DNA from 3 places in the Lentzea sp. JNUCC 0626 genome. Region 1 is predicted to be linked to each of the others. Evidence: riboswitches for the same ligand, from Rfam matches in the RefSeq annotation. Region 1 holds a riboswitch; each other region holds the start of a gene.

What was found. Region 1 has a riboswitch for glycine ahead of gcvT (glycine cleavage system aminomethyltransferase GcvT). Riboswitches for the same ligand answer to the same signal wherever they lie in the genome.
Region 2: it holds a riboswitch for glycine, as region 1 does, so the genes downstream of both, gcvH (glycine cleavage system protein GcvH) here and gcvT (glycine cleavage system aminomethyltransferase GcvT) in region 1, are expected to answer to the same signal.
Region 3: it holds a riboswitch for glycine, as region 1 does, so the genes downstream of both, gcvP (aminomethyl-transferring glycine dehydrogenase) here and gcvT (glycine cleavage system aminomethyltransferase GcvT) in region 1, are expected to answer to the same signal.

Annotation. Positions count from the first base shown of each region.
Region 1 is NZ_CP171635.1:9,330,208-9,334,889, reverse strand. Features, by position in the region: gene glyA (serine hydroxymethyltransferase) at 69-1,334, opposite strand; gene gcvT (glycine cleavage system aminomethyltransferase GcvT) at 1,348-2,442, opposite strand; glycine riboswitch at 2,542-2,632, opposite strand; glycine riboswitch at 2,634-2,724, opposite strand; gene JNUCC0626_RS43820 (DUF3817 domain-containing protein) at 2,770-3,072, opposite strand; gene JNUCC0626_RS43815 (hypothetical protein) at 3,087-3,440, opposite strand; gene JNUCC0626_RS43810 (helix-turn-helix transcriptional regulator) at 3,565-4,056, opposite strand; gene JNUCC0626_RS43805 (hypothetical protein) at 4,221-4,400, opposite strand.
Region 2 is NZ_CP171635.1:8,370,925-8,375,606, forward strand. Features, by position in the region: gene JNUCC0626_RS39105 (MFS transporter) at 1-986, shown strand, start outside; gene JNUCC0626_RS39110 (TetR/AcrR family transcriptional regulator) at 996-1,676, shown strand; gene ald (alanine dehydrogenase) at 1,747-2,859, opposite strand; glycine riboswitch at 3,084-3,177, shown strand; gene gcvH (glycine cleavage system protein GcvH) at 3,240-3,623, shown strand; gene JNUCC0626_RS39125 (L-serine ammonia-lyase) at 3,656-4,682, shown strand, end outside.
Region 3 is NZ_CP171635.1:9,732,510-9,737,191, forward strand. Features, by position in the region: gene JNUCC0626_RS45820 (MerR family transcriptional regulator) at 20-586, shown strand; gene JNUCC0626_RS45825 (Clp protease N-terminal domain-containing protein) at 674-1,642, shown strand; glycine riboswitch at 1,699-1,794, shown strand; gene gcvP (aminomethyl-transferring glycine dehydrogenase) at 1,950-4,682, shown strand, end outside.

The sequences.
Region 1 (4,682 bases):
CGCTCCGGGGTAACGAGAAGGGGCGCCACCCGAACCGCGGGTGGCGCCCCTTCTCGTCTGAGAGCAGATCAGAGCGTGGAGTACAGCGGGTGCTTGGCCGCGAGAACCTCGACGCGGGCCCGCAGTTCGTCGATCGCGGCACCCGGCTTGAGGGCCTCCGCGATCACGTCGGCGACCTCGGTGAAGTCCACCTCGCCGAACCCGCGGGTCGCGAGCGCCGGCGTGCCGATGCGCAGACCCGACGTCACCATCGGGGGACGCGGGTCGTTCGGCACGGCGTTGCGGTTGACCGTGATGCCGATCTGGTGCAGCACGTCCTCGGCCTGCTTGCCGTCGAGCTCGGAGTTCACCAGGTCGACCAGGACCAGGTGGACGTCCGTGCCGCCGGTGAGGACCTTCACGCCCGCCGCGGCCACGTCGGCCTGCGAGAGGCGGTCGGCCAGGATGCGCGCGCCTTCCAGTGTGCGGCGCTGGCGGTCGGCGAACTCGGGCGACGCGGCGTGCTTGAACGCCACGGCCTTCGCCGCGATCACGTGCTCCAGCGGACCGCCCTGCTGACCGGGGAACACCGCCGAGTTGATCTTCTTGGCGATGTCGGCCTCGTTCGACAGGATCACGCCACCACGCGGACCGCCGAGGGTCTTGTGGGTCGTGGTCGTCGTGACGTGCGCGTGCGGCACGGGCGACGGGTGCAGGTCCGCGGCCACGAGGCCCGCGAAGTGCGCCATGTCGACCATCAGGTAGGCCTCGACCGAGTCCGCGATGCGGCGGAACTCGGCGAAGTCCAGCTGACGCGGGTAGGCGGACCAGCCCGCGACGATCAGCTTCGGGCGGTGCTCCTGGGCGAGGCGCTCGACCTCGGCCATGTCGACGCGGCCGTCACCGTCGGAGACGTGGTACGGCACGACGTTGTAGAGCTTGCCGGAGAAGTTGATGCGCATGCCGTGCGTCAGGTGACCGCCGTGCGCGAGGTCCAGGCCCAGGATCGTGTCGCCGGGCTGGAGCAGCGCGAACATGGCGGCCGCGTTGGCCTGGGCGCCGGAGTGCGGCTGGACGTTCGCGAAGCCCGCGCCGAAGAGCGACTTGATGCGCTCGATGGCGAGGCGCTCGACGACGTCCACGTGCTCGCAGCCGCCGTAGTAGCGACGGCCCGGGTAGCCCTCGGCGTACTTGTTGGTGAGCACCGAGCCCTGGGCCTGGAGCACCGACACGGGGGTGAAGTTCTCCGAGGCGATCATCTCGAGCGTGCCCTGCTGGCGCGCCAGCTCGGCCGCCACGGCCTGCGCAACCTCGGGGTCGTACTCCGCGAGGGAAGCGTTGAACTGGTCGGACATCGGAAAGATCTCCCTACTTGGCGCGCTTGTAGAACGGAAGTGCGACGACCTCGACCGGCTGCTTCTTGCCGCGGACGTCGACCAGCAGTGGGGTGCCGGGCTCGGCACTGGCCTTGTTCACGTAGGCCATGGCGACGGAGTAGCCGAGGGTCGGGGACAGCGCGCCCGACGTCACCTCGCCTACGACGTCGTCGCCGTTGAGGACCGCGTAACCGTGGCGCGGGGCACGACGTTCGGGCGTCTTCAGTCCGACCAGGACCGAGTCCACATCGGACTCCGACACCTTCGTCAGCGCGTCGCGGCCCACGAAGTCGCCGGGCTTGTCGAGCTTCACGACGCGGCCGAGACCGGCGTGGTACGGCGTGAGCGACGTGGTGAGTTCGTTGCCGTACAACGGCATCCCGGCTTCGAGGCGCAACGTGTCGCGGCAGCCGAGACCGCACGGCTTGAGCTCGTGCGCCTCGCCGGCCTCCAGCAACGCCGCCCAGACGGCACCGGCGTCGGCGGGCGCGACGAACAGCTCGAAGCCCTCCTCACCGGTGTAGCCGGTGCGGGCCAGCAGCGCGTCGACGCCGGCGACCTTCGACGGGTACGAGGCGTAGTACTTGACCGTCGCCAGGTCCGTCTCGGTGAGCCCCGACAGGATCTCGACCGACTTCGGGCCCTGGATCGCGATCAACGCGTAGTCCGTCGACTTGTCCGTCACGACCGTATCGAACCCGGCGGCGCGCTCGACCAGCGCTTCAGCCACCATTGAAGCGTTGGAGGCGTTCGCGACGACCATGAACTCCTCGTCGCCGAGGCGGTACACGATCAGGTCGTCGAGCACGCCGCCGTCGGCCTGGGTGATCATCGTGTAGCGGGCCTTGCCGACGGCCAGCGCGGAGATGTGGCCGACCAGCGCGAAGTCGAGGGCCACGCCGGCCTGCGGACCGGTCAGCACGATCTCACCCATGTGCGTGAGGTCGAACAGTCCGGCGGTCTGGCGCACGGCGTGGTGCTCCGCGAGTTCGGACGAGTAGCGCAGCGGCATCCGCCAGCCCGCGAAGTCGGTGAACATCGCGCCGAGCTGCTCGTGCTCGGCGTTCAGAGGCGTGAGGCGGGACATCAGAACGCTCCTCCAGGGTGCGCCGAAGAGCCGGACGCGGCCGGCTGAGGCATCAGAAGAATGACACGGTCCATCGGAGACTCCTCACTAGAGCGAGCCTCCCCCTCTGTCATGAGCCTGAGAGCTTCACCACGACGAGCGTGGCTTGCACCGTGGGCGAGGCTCCCGGGGAGCCTGCTTTCCAGAGTTGCCTGCGTCGCGCGGTACCTGTACCTGAGAGATTCCGGGGAGGAGTTGCTCCTACGGTGTCCCCGCTGAAGGGGACTCTCCCGCGCGACATCGACGGCCGTGTTCAGTTGGTAGCCCCAGACGCTAGCAGGCCAAACGTCACAGCGGCACGCCCTGCGCCGTCTTCTCGACCACCTTGCGCTCCGCCCAGAACGACAGGAACGGGATCGTGCCGGCGAGCAGCACCAGCGCCGTGCCCTTGATGGACCAGCGCAGCTTCAGCGCCAGGTCGACGGAAATCACCAGGTAGATGGCGTAGAGGAAGCCGTGGACCGGGCCGACGACCTTCATCGCGCCGCCCATGTCCGCGGCGTATTTGAGCACCATCGCCACGACCAGGAGCAGCAGGAAGACTCCGACCACGTAAGCCATGACCCTGAACCGGGTCAACGCACCCTTCATCTGCCCGCCTTCGCTCAACGACCGTCCCGCGCGTTGAGGTCCGCGAGCATGCGGTTGTAGGCCGCGAGCTCCGCGTCTTCGTCATCGTCGAAGTGCTCGACAGGCGCGGGTTTGACGGCGACAACCGTACTTTCCTGCCTGGGAGCGGGTGCAACCGGCTCGGGTGAGAGAGCCTCGTCACGGCGTTCGCGCGCGAGCTTGCGGAAGCGCCAGACCATGAAGAGGGGGAAGAGGCCGAACAGCGGCCACTGCAGCACGTAGCCCAGGTTCTGGAACGTGCCGCTGGCGGACTCGAAGCGCTGCCACTGCCACCAGGCGAGCCCGCAACAGACGATCAGCGCCGCCAGACAGGCGAACGCGATCAGCACACGTTGGGGAGTAAGGAGGCCGCGCACGACCTCCACACTACTTGGGTGAGGCCTCCCGCACGGAGGCCGCCCGTTTGAGGGGTGTTGGTTACGGGGCTGCCGCCTCCGACAGCCCGTTTCCCAACTACGCCACGCCGTCCCGGCGCTGCCTCCGCAGACGAGCAACACACCAGGCCGCGGCAGAGCCACGACGAAGGTGCTGGAGAACCGTCATCGGTCCCAGGCGCCTCCCGAGATCGGCAGGCGTGAGGCCGGCCGCGCGGTAGTCGAGCGCGCGCTGGTCCAACGGGCTGATGCCCGCGTCCCACCACTGCTCGGCCTCGGCGACGTCGCCCACCAACTGCCAGTAGCTCGCCGCGGCGGCGAGCATCGCCTCGGGTGCCTCCGGCGCCCGCTTGCGCATCGCGGCCACGTAGGCCGGATCCGCCGAGTCGACCTTGACCAAGCCACGCGACCCACTCCTGCCGCCCCGCTGGACGGGGATGCCAGGCGCCGAGGGGGGAGCCTCCGCGAGCCACGCGTTCTTGATCCGGTTCACCTCCTGCATCTCTGCGTCATCAGACCGTTCAGCCGCCCACTGCTGCAACAGCTCGTGGACCCCGGAGTCCTCGACCATATGTGCCTCCTCGTCGGTCGGGGATCGGCCATTGCAGCGGAAGGTATTCGGTAGGTCTGACAATCGCCAGACCCTGAATCCCCAGAACACCCGTTACCAGTGCGTGATTGGTCGCATTCCACCCGTCCGGCTCAACGCAGACGGTCGAGGATCACCGACTGTCACTAGCTGAGCGGGGTGGCCGTCCCGAAGAGGCTCCTGACGAAGGTGATGATCGACTCCGCGCCCTGACGCAGCCAGCCGAGGACCTGCTGGACCGCCGAAGCGGACTGCTCGGGCTGGGTGATCAGGAGGAACAGCACCAGCGCGACGCCCGCCAGCACTAGCACCTTCTTGAGGTTCACAGGTACCTCTCCGTCCGTGTGGTTCACCGGTCAGGCGGCGGACCGCCCGTGTCACCCGTCATGGTCCCTCATTCACCCGGCCGATGAACAACGACCACGCCAAACTCTCCCCGGGTTCTGCCTGCGGCACACGCCTGCACAGCGGCCAACGTCACCCGAATGGCGGCTAAAGACAGGCCTCAACTGCGCCGATGTCCTGGGCACGAGGTGAACACGGACTCCCTCGCATCCCACAGCTTGGAAGCAGGACTGTTGCACCGGGGCTCACCCGGATGCCGAACA
Region 2 (4,682 bases), 960 kb from region 1:
TCGCGGCCGGGCCGGTGATCGGCGGCGCGCTGATCAAGCACTTCTGGTGGGGCTCGGTGTTCCTGATCAACGTGCCGGTGGCGCTGCTCGCGATCGCGGCCGTCGCGTTCCTGGTGCCGGAGTCCAAGGACCCGACCGTGCGCAGGCCCGATGTCCTCGGCTCGATCCTGTCGATCATCGGCATGGTGTCGATCGTGTACGCGGTGATCGAGGTGCCGGAGCACGGCTTCGGCTCGGCCGAGTTCGGCGTGCCGGTGGCGATCGGGATCGTCACCATGACCGGGTTCGCGTTGTGGGAACGGCACACCGCCGACCCGATGCTCGATCTCGGGTTCTTCCGGAACCGGCGGTTCACCGGCGCGGTGGCGTCGGGCGTGCTGGCGGCGTTCGGCATGGCGGGCTCGCTCTTCCTGCTGACGCAACACCTTCAGGGCGTGCTGGGGTACAGCCCGTTGGAGGCCGGGGTGCGCGTGGCACCGATGGCGGTCGCGTTGCTCATCACCAGCAACACGTTGGGGCAGCTCGTGATGAAGCTCGGCGCGGGCCGGGCGATGTTGCTGGGCATGACGATCGTCGCGGGCGGCGTGCTGCTGCTCTCGATCGGCGACACCTACCCGCCGACGCTCGCCGGACTGGTGCTCATCGGCGTCGGAGTCGGTGTGTCGCAACCCGTTGCGGTCAACGCCCTGATGGGGTCGATCCCGCCGGAACGCGCCGGCATCGCGTCCGGGCTGTCGGGCACGTTGACGGAACTGGGCTCCTCGTTCGGCATCGCCGTGCTGGGCGCGCTGCTGTCGGCGCGGTTCGTCGCGTCACTGCCGGACGGCGTGTCGGGGCGTTCGCTGCAAGAGGCGTTGCACAGCGGTGCGGACATCACGGTCGTGCGCGAGGCGTTCTCGAACGGCATGAGCGTCAGCCTGATCATCGGCGCTGTCGCCGTGTTCCTGGGAGGTGTTGTGGCCAGCGTGCTGCTGCGACGTGCATAGGATCGCGACGTGGACAGCGTGTGGTTCAGCAAGCCCAGGCCCGGCAGCGGCCAGCCCCTCGGCCTGAGCCGGGACGCCATCGTGCGCAAGGCGATGGAGATGCTGGACGCCGACGGCCTGCAGAAGCTGTCCATGCGCAAGCTCGCGGCGGCGCTCGGCGCGGCACCCATGTCGTTGTACTGGCACGTTCCGACGAAGGACGCGCTGATCGAGCTCTGCCTCGACGAGGTCTACGGCGAGTTCACCCTGCCCGATCCCGAGACCGACTGGGAGATCGCGGTGCGCGCGTTGATGCACGAACTGCGTCAGCTCGCGCTGAAGCACCCGTGGTGGATCCGCGGGATCGGGCAGTTCAACACCATCGGCCCGAACGCGGTGGCCTACGCGGACGCCATGTTCGGGCCGATGCTGCGCGCCGGTCTGTCCACCGTGGTCGCCGCCCAGTCGATCTCCACGGTGGGCAGCTACGTCAACGGGTACGCGGTCGCGGAGGTCAACTTCGTCGGGCGCGGCGGGATGGACTCGCCGCCGCCGGACATGGGCAAGATCGCCGACCTCTACCGCGACAAGCACCCCAGGTACGTCGCGATGCTGGACGAACCCGAGGTGTGGACGCTGGACGGGCAGTTCGAGTTCGGGCTGGACTGCGTGATCGACGGCATCAAGGCGCGCGTCGCCGCCCTCAGATAGGCGAAACCCCCGCAGCGATTGACGCGTGCGGGGGCCTCATTCATTCAGTTGGCATTCATCTGGTCGGCTTTCAGACCACGGACTCCAGCGGCGTGTGCGCGAGGCCGGTCGCCTCGGCCACCGGGCCGTTGGTGAGCTGCCCGGCGTGCACGTTCAGGCCCAGGGCGAGCGAACGGTCGTCCTTCAGCGCCTTCTCCCAGCCCTTGTCGGCCAGCGCGACGGCGTACGGCAGCGTCACGTTGGTCAGCGCGTAGGTCGAGGTGCGCGGCACGGCGCCCGGCATGTTCGCCACGCAGTAGAAGACCGAGTTGTGGACCTCGTAGGTCGGCTCGGCGTGCGTGGTGGGACGCGAGTCCTCGAAGCAACCGCCCTGGTCGATCGCGATGTCGACGAGCACGGAGCCCGGCTTCATGTCGGCGACCAGCGCGTTCGACACGAGCTTCGGCGCGGCGGCACCGGGGACGAGCACGGCGCCGATGACCAGGTCGGCCTCGCGGACGGCCTGCTCGACGGAGAACGCGTTGGACGCGAGCGTGCGCAGACGGCCCTGGAACTGGGCGTCGATCTGGCGCAGGCGGTCGACGTTGGTGTCGAGGATCTGCACGTCCGCGCCCATGCCGACGGCGATGGTGGCCGCGTTGACGCCCGCCACGCCGCCGCCGATCACGACCACGCGGGCCGGGGCGACACCGGGGACGCCGCCGGGCAGCACGCCGCGGCCGCCGGAGGGCTTCATCAGGCTGAACGCGCCGACCTGCGGGGCGAGGCGGCCCGCGACCTCGGACATCGGGGCGAGCAGCGGCAGCGCGCGGTTCGGCAGCTGCACGGTCTCGTAGGCGATGGCCGTGGTGCCGGACGCCAGCAGCGCCTCGGTCAGCGGCTTGTCGGCGGCGAGGTGCAGATACGTGAAGAGGGTCTGGCCGGCGCGCAGACGGGGGTACTCCTCGGCGATCGGCTCCTTGACCTTGAGCACCAGGTCGCCCTCGGCCCACACGTCGTCGGCGGTCGCGAGGATCTTGGCGCCCGCGGCGAGGTACTCCTCGTCCGTGATCGCGGAACCGAGACCGGCACCCTGCTCGACGTAGACGTCGTGGCCGCGGCTGGTCAGCTCGTGCGCACCGGCAGGGGTGAGAGCGACGCGGTACTCGTGGTTCTTGATCTCGCGGGGAACAGCGATCCGCACGATGACTCCTCCGTTCGGTGGCCGACATCTCATAATGTGGGCCAGTCACAAGGTCATGTCACTGTGCTGATCGCACTATCCGGTAACCCTCCGGTTGTTCAGTTAGGACAGAGCGACCTGAGTGTTGTTCGCGTTCCACTTGACGTTCCCGCGTTGACACTCGGCGGGGGCCGCACATAGCGTTCGCGCCGAGAACTGAACACCGGCCGCGGCGCGCGAGCGCCAGAACCCGCGTGGGAGAGACCTCGACGAACGCAGTCGGGGCGCCGAAGGGGCAAGCTCCCGCACACTCTCAGGCAGCAAGACCACTCGGGGTAGGCAACTCTGCACGGCGGAGGGGGCGCTAGTTGTCCTGACCCGTCACAGCCAGAGGAGTCGCCGTGGAGTTCCCCGAGAACCTGCTCTACACCGTCGAACACGAGTGGGTCGACTGGACGCCGGGCACCCAGGACCCGCTGACCTGCGGAATCACCGCGTACGCCGCCGACGCGCTCGGCGACATCGTCTACGTGCAGCTGCCCGAGGTCGGTGCCAAGGTCGTCACCAACTCCGTCTGCGGTGAGCTCGAGTCCACCAAGTCCGTCAGCGACCTGTTCTCGCCCGTCACCGGGGAGATCATCGAGGTCAACGACGCCGTCGTGCAGGACCCGGCGATCGTGAACAACGACCCGTACGGCGAGGGCTGGCTGTTCAAGGTCCGCGTCGAGTCGGCCGAGAACCTGCTCACGGCGGCCAAGTACGCCGAGCTCACCAAGACCGACTGACTCCGCTCCGCCCCACCACGAAGGACTGATCAGTGGCGATCAGCGTTTTCGACCTGTTCTCCGTCGGCATCGGACCGTCCAGCTCCCACACGGTCGGCCCGATGCGCGCGGCCGCGATGTTCGTCGACAAGCTCGGCCCTCAGTTGTCCACTGTGGACCGCGTGCACGTCCAGCTGTTCGGGTCGCTCGGCGCGACCGGCCACGGCCACGGCAGCCCGAAGGCCGTGTTCCTCGGCCTGGAGGGCAACCTCCCCGAGGAGGTCGACCCCTCCGTCGCCGCCGAACGCGTCGAGGAGATCATCTCCAGTGGACGGCTGAGGCTCGGCGGGACGCACGAGATCGCGTTCACCCACGACCGCGACCTCGTCATGCACCGCCGCAAGTCACTCCCGTTGCACCCCAACGGGATGAGCTTCGAGGCGTTCGCGGACGGCAAGTCGGTCGAGCACGCCGTCTACTACTCGATCGGCGGCGGGTTCGTCGTCGACGAGAACGCGTCGGGCACCGACCGGATCAAGCCGGACACCACCCCGTTGCCGCACCCGTTCCTGACCGGCGACCAACTCCTCGCGCGCTGCCGCGAGACCGGCCTGTCGATCAGCGAGATCATGATGGCCAACGAGCTGTCGTGGCGCACGGAAACCGAGATCCGCGAAGGACTTCTGCACATCTGGCACGTCATGCAGGAGTGCGTCGAACGCGGCTGCACCGAACACGGCACGCTGCCCGGCGGCCTGAAGGTCCGCCGCCGCGCCGCCGAGATGCGCAAGCGTCTGGAGAGCGAACACTTCGTCACCGACCCGTTGCGGGTCATGGACTGGGTGACTCTCTTCGCGTTGGCGGTCAACGAGGAGAACGCGGCTGGTGGCCGTGTCGTCACGGCGCCGACCAACGGCGCGGCGGGCATCGTTCCGGCGGTTCTGCACTACTACACGAAGTTCGTGCCGGGTGCTTCCGACGACGGTGTCGTCCGGTTCTTGTTGACGGCGGGCGCTATCGGCGTGCTGTTCAAGGAGAACGCGTCGATCTCCGGTGCCGAGGTCGGCTGCCAGGGTGAGG
Region 3 (4,682 bases), 400 kb from region 1:
GTTCCGAGGGGAGGCAGGCGTGGTCGAGGAAGCGCCCTTGAGGGCGGAATCCGGGCTGCAGGGTGAACTGTTCCCGGACTCCTCGCTGCCGGACGAGCTCGTCGGTTACCGAGGGCCCGCGGCGTGCCAGATCGCGGGCATCACGTACCGACAGCTCGACTACTGGGCGCGCACCGGGCTGGTCGCGCCCACGGTGCGGATGGCGCACGGCTCGGGCAGCCAGCGGCTGTACTCCTTCAAGGACATCCTGGTCCTCAAGGTCGTGAAGCGGCTGCTGGACACCGGCGTCTCGTTGCAGAACATCAGGGTGGCGGTCGACCACCTGCGCCGCCGAGGTGTGCAGGACCTGGCGAAGATCACGCTCTTCTCCGACGGCACCACCGTCTACGAGTGCACCTCGCCGGAGGAGGTCGTCGACCTGCTGCAGGGCGGTCAGGGCGTCTTCGGCATCGCGGTGAGCGGGGCGATGCGCGAGATCTCCGGCACGATCCACGAGTTCCCGGCCGAACGGGCGGACGGCGTCGAGATCGCGCCGATGACCGAGGACGAGCTGACCCGTCGTCGTCGCGAGCGCGCCACCGGCTGACCGGCGCGGTGAACGTGGCCGACTGGCCGTCCTGAGTGGCCGGTCGGCAGCAGCGCCGAGAACCCCTTGCTCCCTAGCGTTTCCGGCATGACGCACACCCCTTCAGCGCAGGTGGTCAAGGTCCTGGCGGCGGCCTCGCAGCGCGCCTTCCGGCTGGAGTTCGGCTTCGTCGGCACCGAGAACCTGCTGATCGCACTGGTCGACACCATCGGCCCCGGCCGCAAACTCGGCACGACCTCGCTGACGGCACAGGCGATGGCCAGGGGCACGAGCCACTGGGCCGGTGACGACGGAGGAGTCGTCGCCGAGTCCCACCCGGACGTCATGGCGCTGATGAGCGCCGCCCACCACCACGCCCGCGTCGACACCGTCCTGCCCGTCAGCCGCGCGCTGGAGACCTGCCTGCTGGCCGCCGTGGCGCAGGCAGGCGACGGCGTCCTGACGACGACCCACCTCGCGCTGGCGCTGCTGTCGCTCGACTCCGGGCGGGTCGCCGACCTGATGTTCCTGCACGGCGTGGACGTGGAGGCGACCGCCGCGGCCGTGCGCGCCGACGCCGAACGCAAGTACGCCGAGGTCGAGGAGGCGCCCGCCGTGTGGCTGCTGCGCAAGGCAGGCGCGCTGGAGGGGGAATCCGGCGGCGGGTACGTGCGCTGGCTGACCAAGCTCGTGTCGCGCGGCCAGGGCCTCGGCGGCCCGGTGCTGACCGCAGTGCGCAACGAGGCGGACCGACTGGCTGTGGCCGGACGCCGGGACGTGTCGTCGCGGGATCTGGTGGAGGCGGTGCTGACGCTCGACCACCAGCTGACGGTGGCGGGGTGCAGGCTCAAGCCCGAGTTCGAGTCAGGTGGGGCGGCGGCACTGCGCGAAGCAGGAGTGGACGGCGCCTCTCTGCCGTCTGGAGGCACTGTCGAACGAGCGATGGAACGCGCGAAGCTCGTCGCGGCCCGCAGCGGCGACCCGGTCGTGGGCACCCGGCACCTGCTGCTGGCCGTGCGCGACGACCCCGCCGACCCGGTCGCGGCGGCCCTCGTCGGTCTTCGTGCTGAGACGTAGGTCGCGTCCCTAGCGACTACCCGGGCTGCCTGCGGGTATTCTTCTCGGGTAGTCGCTGAACTCAGGCGGGAGAGTCCGGGTCTCGAACCCGGCGCCGAAGGAGCAAGTCCCTCCCCGGGAACCTCTCAGGCATCCAGGACCGCCAGAGCGAGACGCCTCTGGAAAGTGGACTCCCGCGAGGGAGTCCCGCCGACGGTGAAAGCCCATCAGTGATGGGTGAACCTCTCAGGCGCCCGACATCGGGTACGGACAGAGCGGGGAGGGCACCAGGACACGTGTGCCCGAAGCCAGCCCCCGGAGGCGTTTGATGACGCAGGACCGCATTCCGCTCGCCGCTCTCGAGCACGGCACCCCGTTCGCCGACCGCCACGTCGGCCCGCGTCCCGCCGAACTCGCGCGCATCCTCGACGTCATCGGCGTCGGATCGCTGGAGGAACTGGCGCAGCACGCGGTTCCGTCGTCCATCCACGAGCGCGACCTCGTGCTGGACCTGCCCGCCCCGGCCACCGAGACCGAGGCGCTCGCCGAACTCCGCGAGCTCGCGTCCCAGAACCGGCCGATGACGCAGATGATCGGCCTGGGCTACTACGACACCGTGACGCCGGGCGTGATCCTGCGCAACGTGCTCGAAAGCCCTGCCTGGTACACGGCCTACACGCCGTACCAGCCGGAGATCTCGCAGGGCCGCCTCGAGGCGTTGCTGAACTTCCAGACGATGGTCGGCGACCTGACGGGCCTGCCGACCGCGAACGCGTCCATGTTGGACGAGTCGACCGCCGCCGCCGAGGCGATGACGCTGGTGCGCCGCGCCGGCAAGTCCAAGTCGAACAAGTTCGTCGTCGACTCCGACACGCTGCCGCAGACGCTCGCCGTCATCGAGACGCGCGCCGAGCCGCTCGGCATCGAGATCGTCGTCGCCGACCTGTCGCAGGGCATCGAGGGCCTGGGCCTCGGCGGAGACTTCTACGGCGTGCTGCTGTCCTACCCCGGCGCGTCCGGTGTGGTGCGCGACCAGAAGGCCCTCATCGAGGAGATCCACAACGCGGGCGCGCAGGCCGTCGTCGTCGCCGACCTGCTGGCGCTCACGCTGCTGCGCGCGCCGGGCGAGATCGGCGCGGACGTCGTCGTCGGCACCACCCAGCGCTTCGGCGTCCCGATCGGCTTCGGCGGCCCGCACGCCGGGTACATGGCCGTCCGCTCCGGTCTGGAGCGTCAGCTGCCTGGCCGTCTCGTCGGCGTCTCCGTCGACTCCGACGGCTCGCTCGCCTACCGGTTGGCGTTGCAGACCCGCGAGCAGCACATCCGCCGCGAGAAGGCCACGTCCAACATCTGCACCGCGCAGGTGCTGCTGGCCGTGATCGCCTCCATGTACGCCGTCTACCACGGTCCCGAGGGCCTGCGCGCCATCGCGACCCGCGTGCACCGCCTGGCCACCGTGCTCGCCACGGGCCTGTGCGAGGCCGGTCTGGACGTCGTGCACGGCGAGTTCTTCGACACCGTCGAGGTCCGCGTCGAGGGCAAGGCCGCCGAGGTCGTCGCGAAGGCCCGTGAGGCCGGCATCAACCTGCGTCTGGTCGACGAGGACGTCGTCGCCATCGCGTGTGACGAGAAGACGACCCGTGCGCACGTCGTCGCCGTGTGGAACGCCTTCGGTGTCACCAAGGCCGATGTGGACGCGATCGACGGCGACACCGCCGACGGCATCCCGGCCGACCTTCGCCGCACGTCCGACTACCTGACGCACCCGGTCTTCCACGCGCACCGCTCGGAGACGGCGCTGCTGCGCTACCTGCGCGCGTTGTCCGACAAGGACGTCGCGCTCGACCGCAGCATGATCCCGCTCGGCTCCTGCACGATGAAGCTGAACGCCACCGCGGAGATGGAGTCCATCACGTGGCCGGAGTTCTCGACGCTGCACCCGTTCGCGCCGGTCGAGGACGCCAAGGGCCTGCTCAAGATCGTGTCGGACCTGGAGGCCTGGCTCGCCGAGGTCACCGGCTACGACGCGGTGTCGTTGCAGCCCAACGCCGGCTCGCAGGGTGAGTTCGCCGGTCTGCTCGCGATCCGCGCGTACCACCGCGCCAACGGCAACGCCGACCGCGACGTCTGCCTGATCCCGTCGTCCGCGCACGGCACCAACGCCGCGTCCGCCGTCATGGCCGGCATGCGCGTCGTCGTCGTGAAGTGCGACGACAAGGGCAACATCGACATGGGCCACCTGCGCACCACGGTCGCCGAGCACGCCGACGACCTGGCCGCGATCATGATCACCTACCCGTCGACCCACGGCGTGTACGAGGACACCGTCCGCGAGGTCTGCGGCCTGGTCCACGACGCGGGCGGTCAGGTGTACGTCGACGGCGCGAACCTCAACGCGTTGATCGGCCTCGCGCGCTACGGCAAGTTCGGCTCGGACGTCTCGCACCTGAACCTGCACAAGACGTTCTGCATCCCGCACGGCGGCGGTGGCCCCGGCGTCGGCCCGATCGGCGTGAAGTCCCACCTCGCGCCGTTCCTGCCGAACCACCCGCTGCAGCCCACCGCGGGCCCGGCGACCGGCGTCGGCCCGATCTCCGGCGCCCCGTGGGGTTCCGCGTCGATCCTGCCGATCTCGTGGGCGTACGTGCGCATGATGGGCGGCGACGGCCTGCGCCGCGCGACCCTGACCGCCGTGGCCGCCGCGAACTACGTCGCGCGCCGCCTCGACGAGCACTACCCGGTCCTCTACACCGGCGAGGGCGGCTTCGTCGCCCACGAGTGCATCCTCGACCTGCGCCCGATCACCAAGGCCACCGGTGTGACGGTGGACGACGTCGCGAAGCGCCTCGCCGACTACGGCCTGCACGCCCCGACGATGTCGTTCCCGGTCGCCGGCACGCTGATGGTCGAGCCGACCGAGTCCGAGGACCTGGCCGAGATCGACAGGTTCATCGACGCGATGATCGCGATCAAGGGCGAGATCGACAAGGTCGGCGCCGGCGAGTGGTCCGTCGAGGACAACCCGCTGCGCAACGCCCCGCACACCGCGGCGTGCGTGACC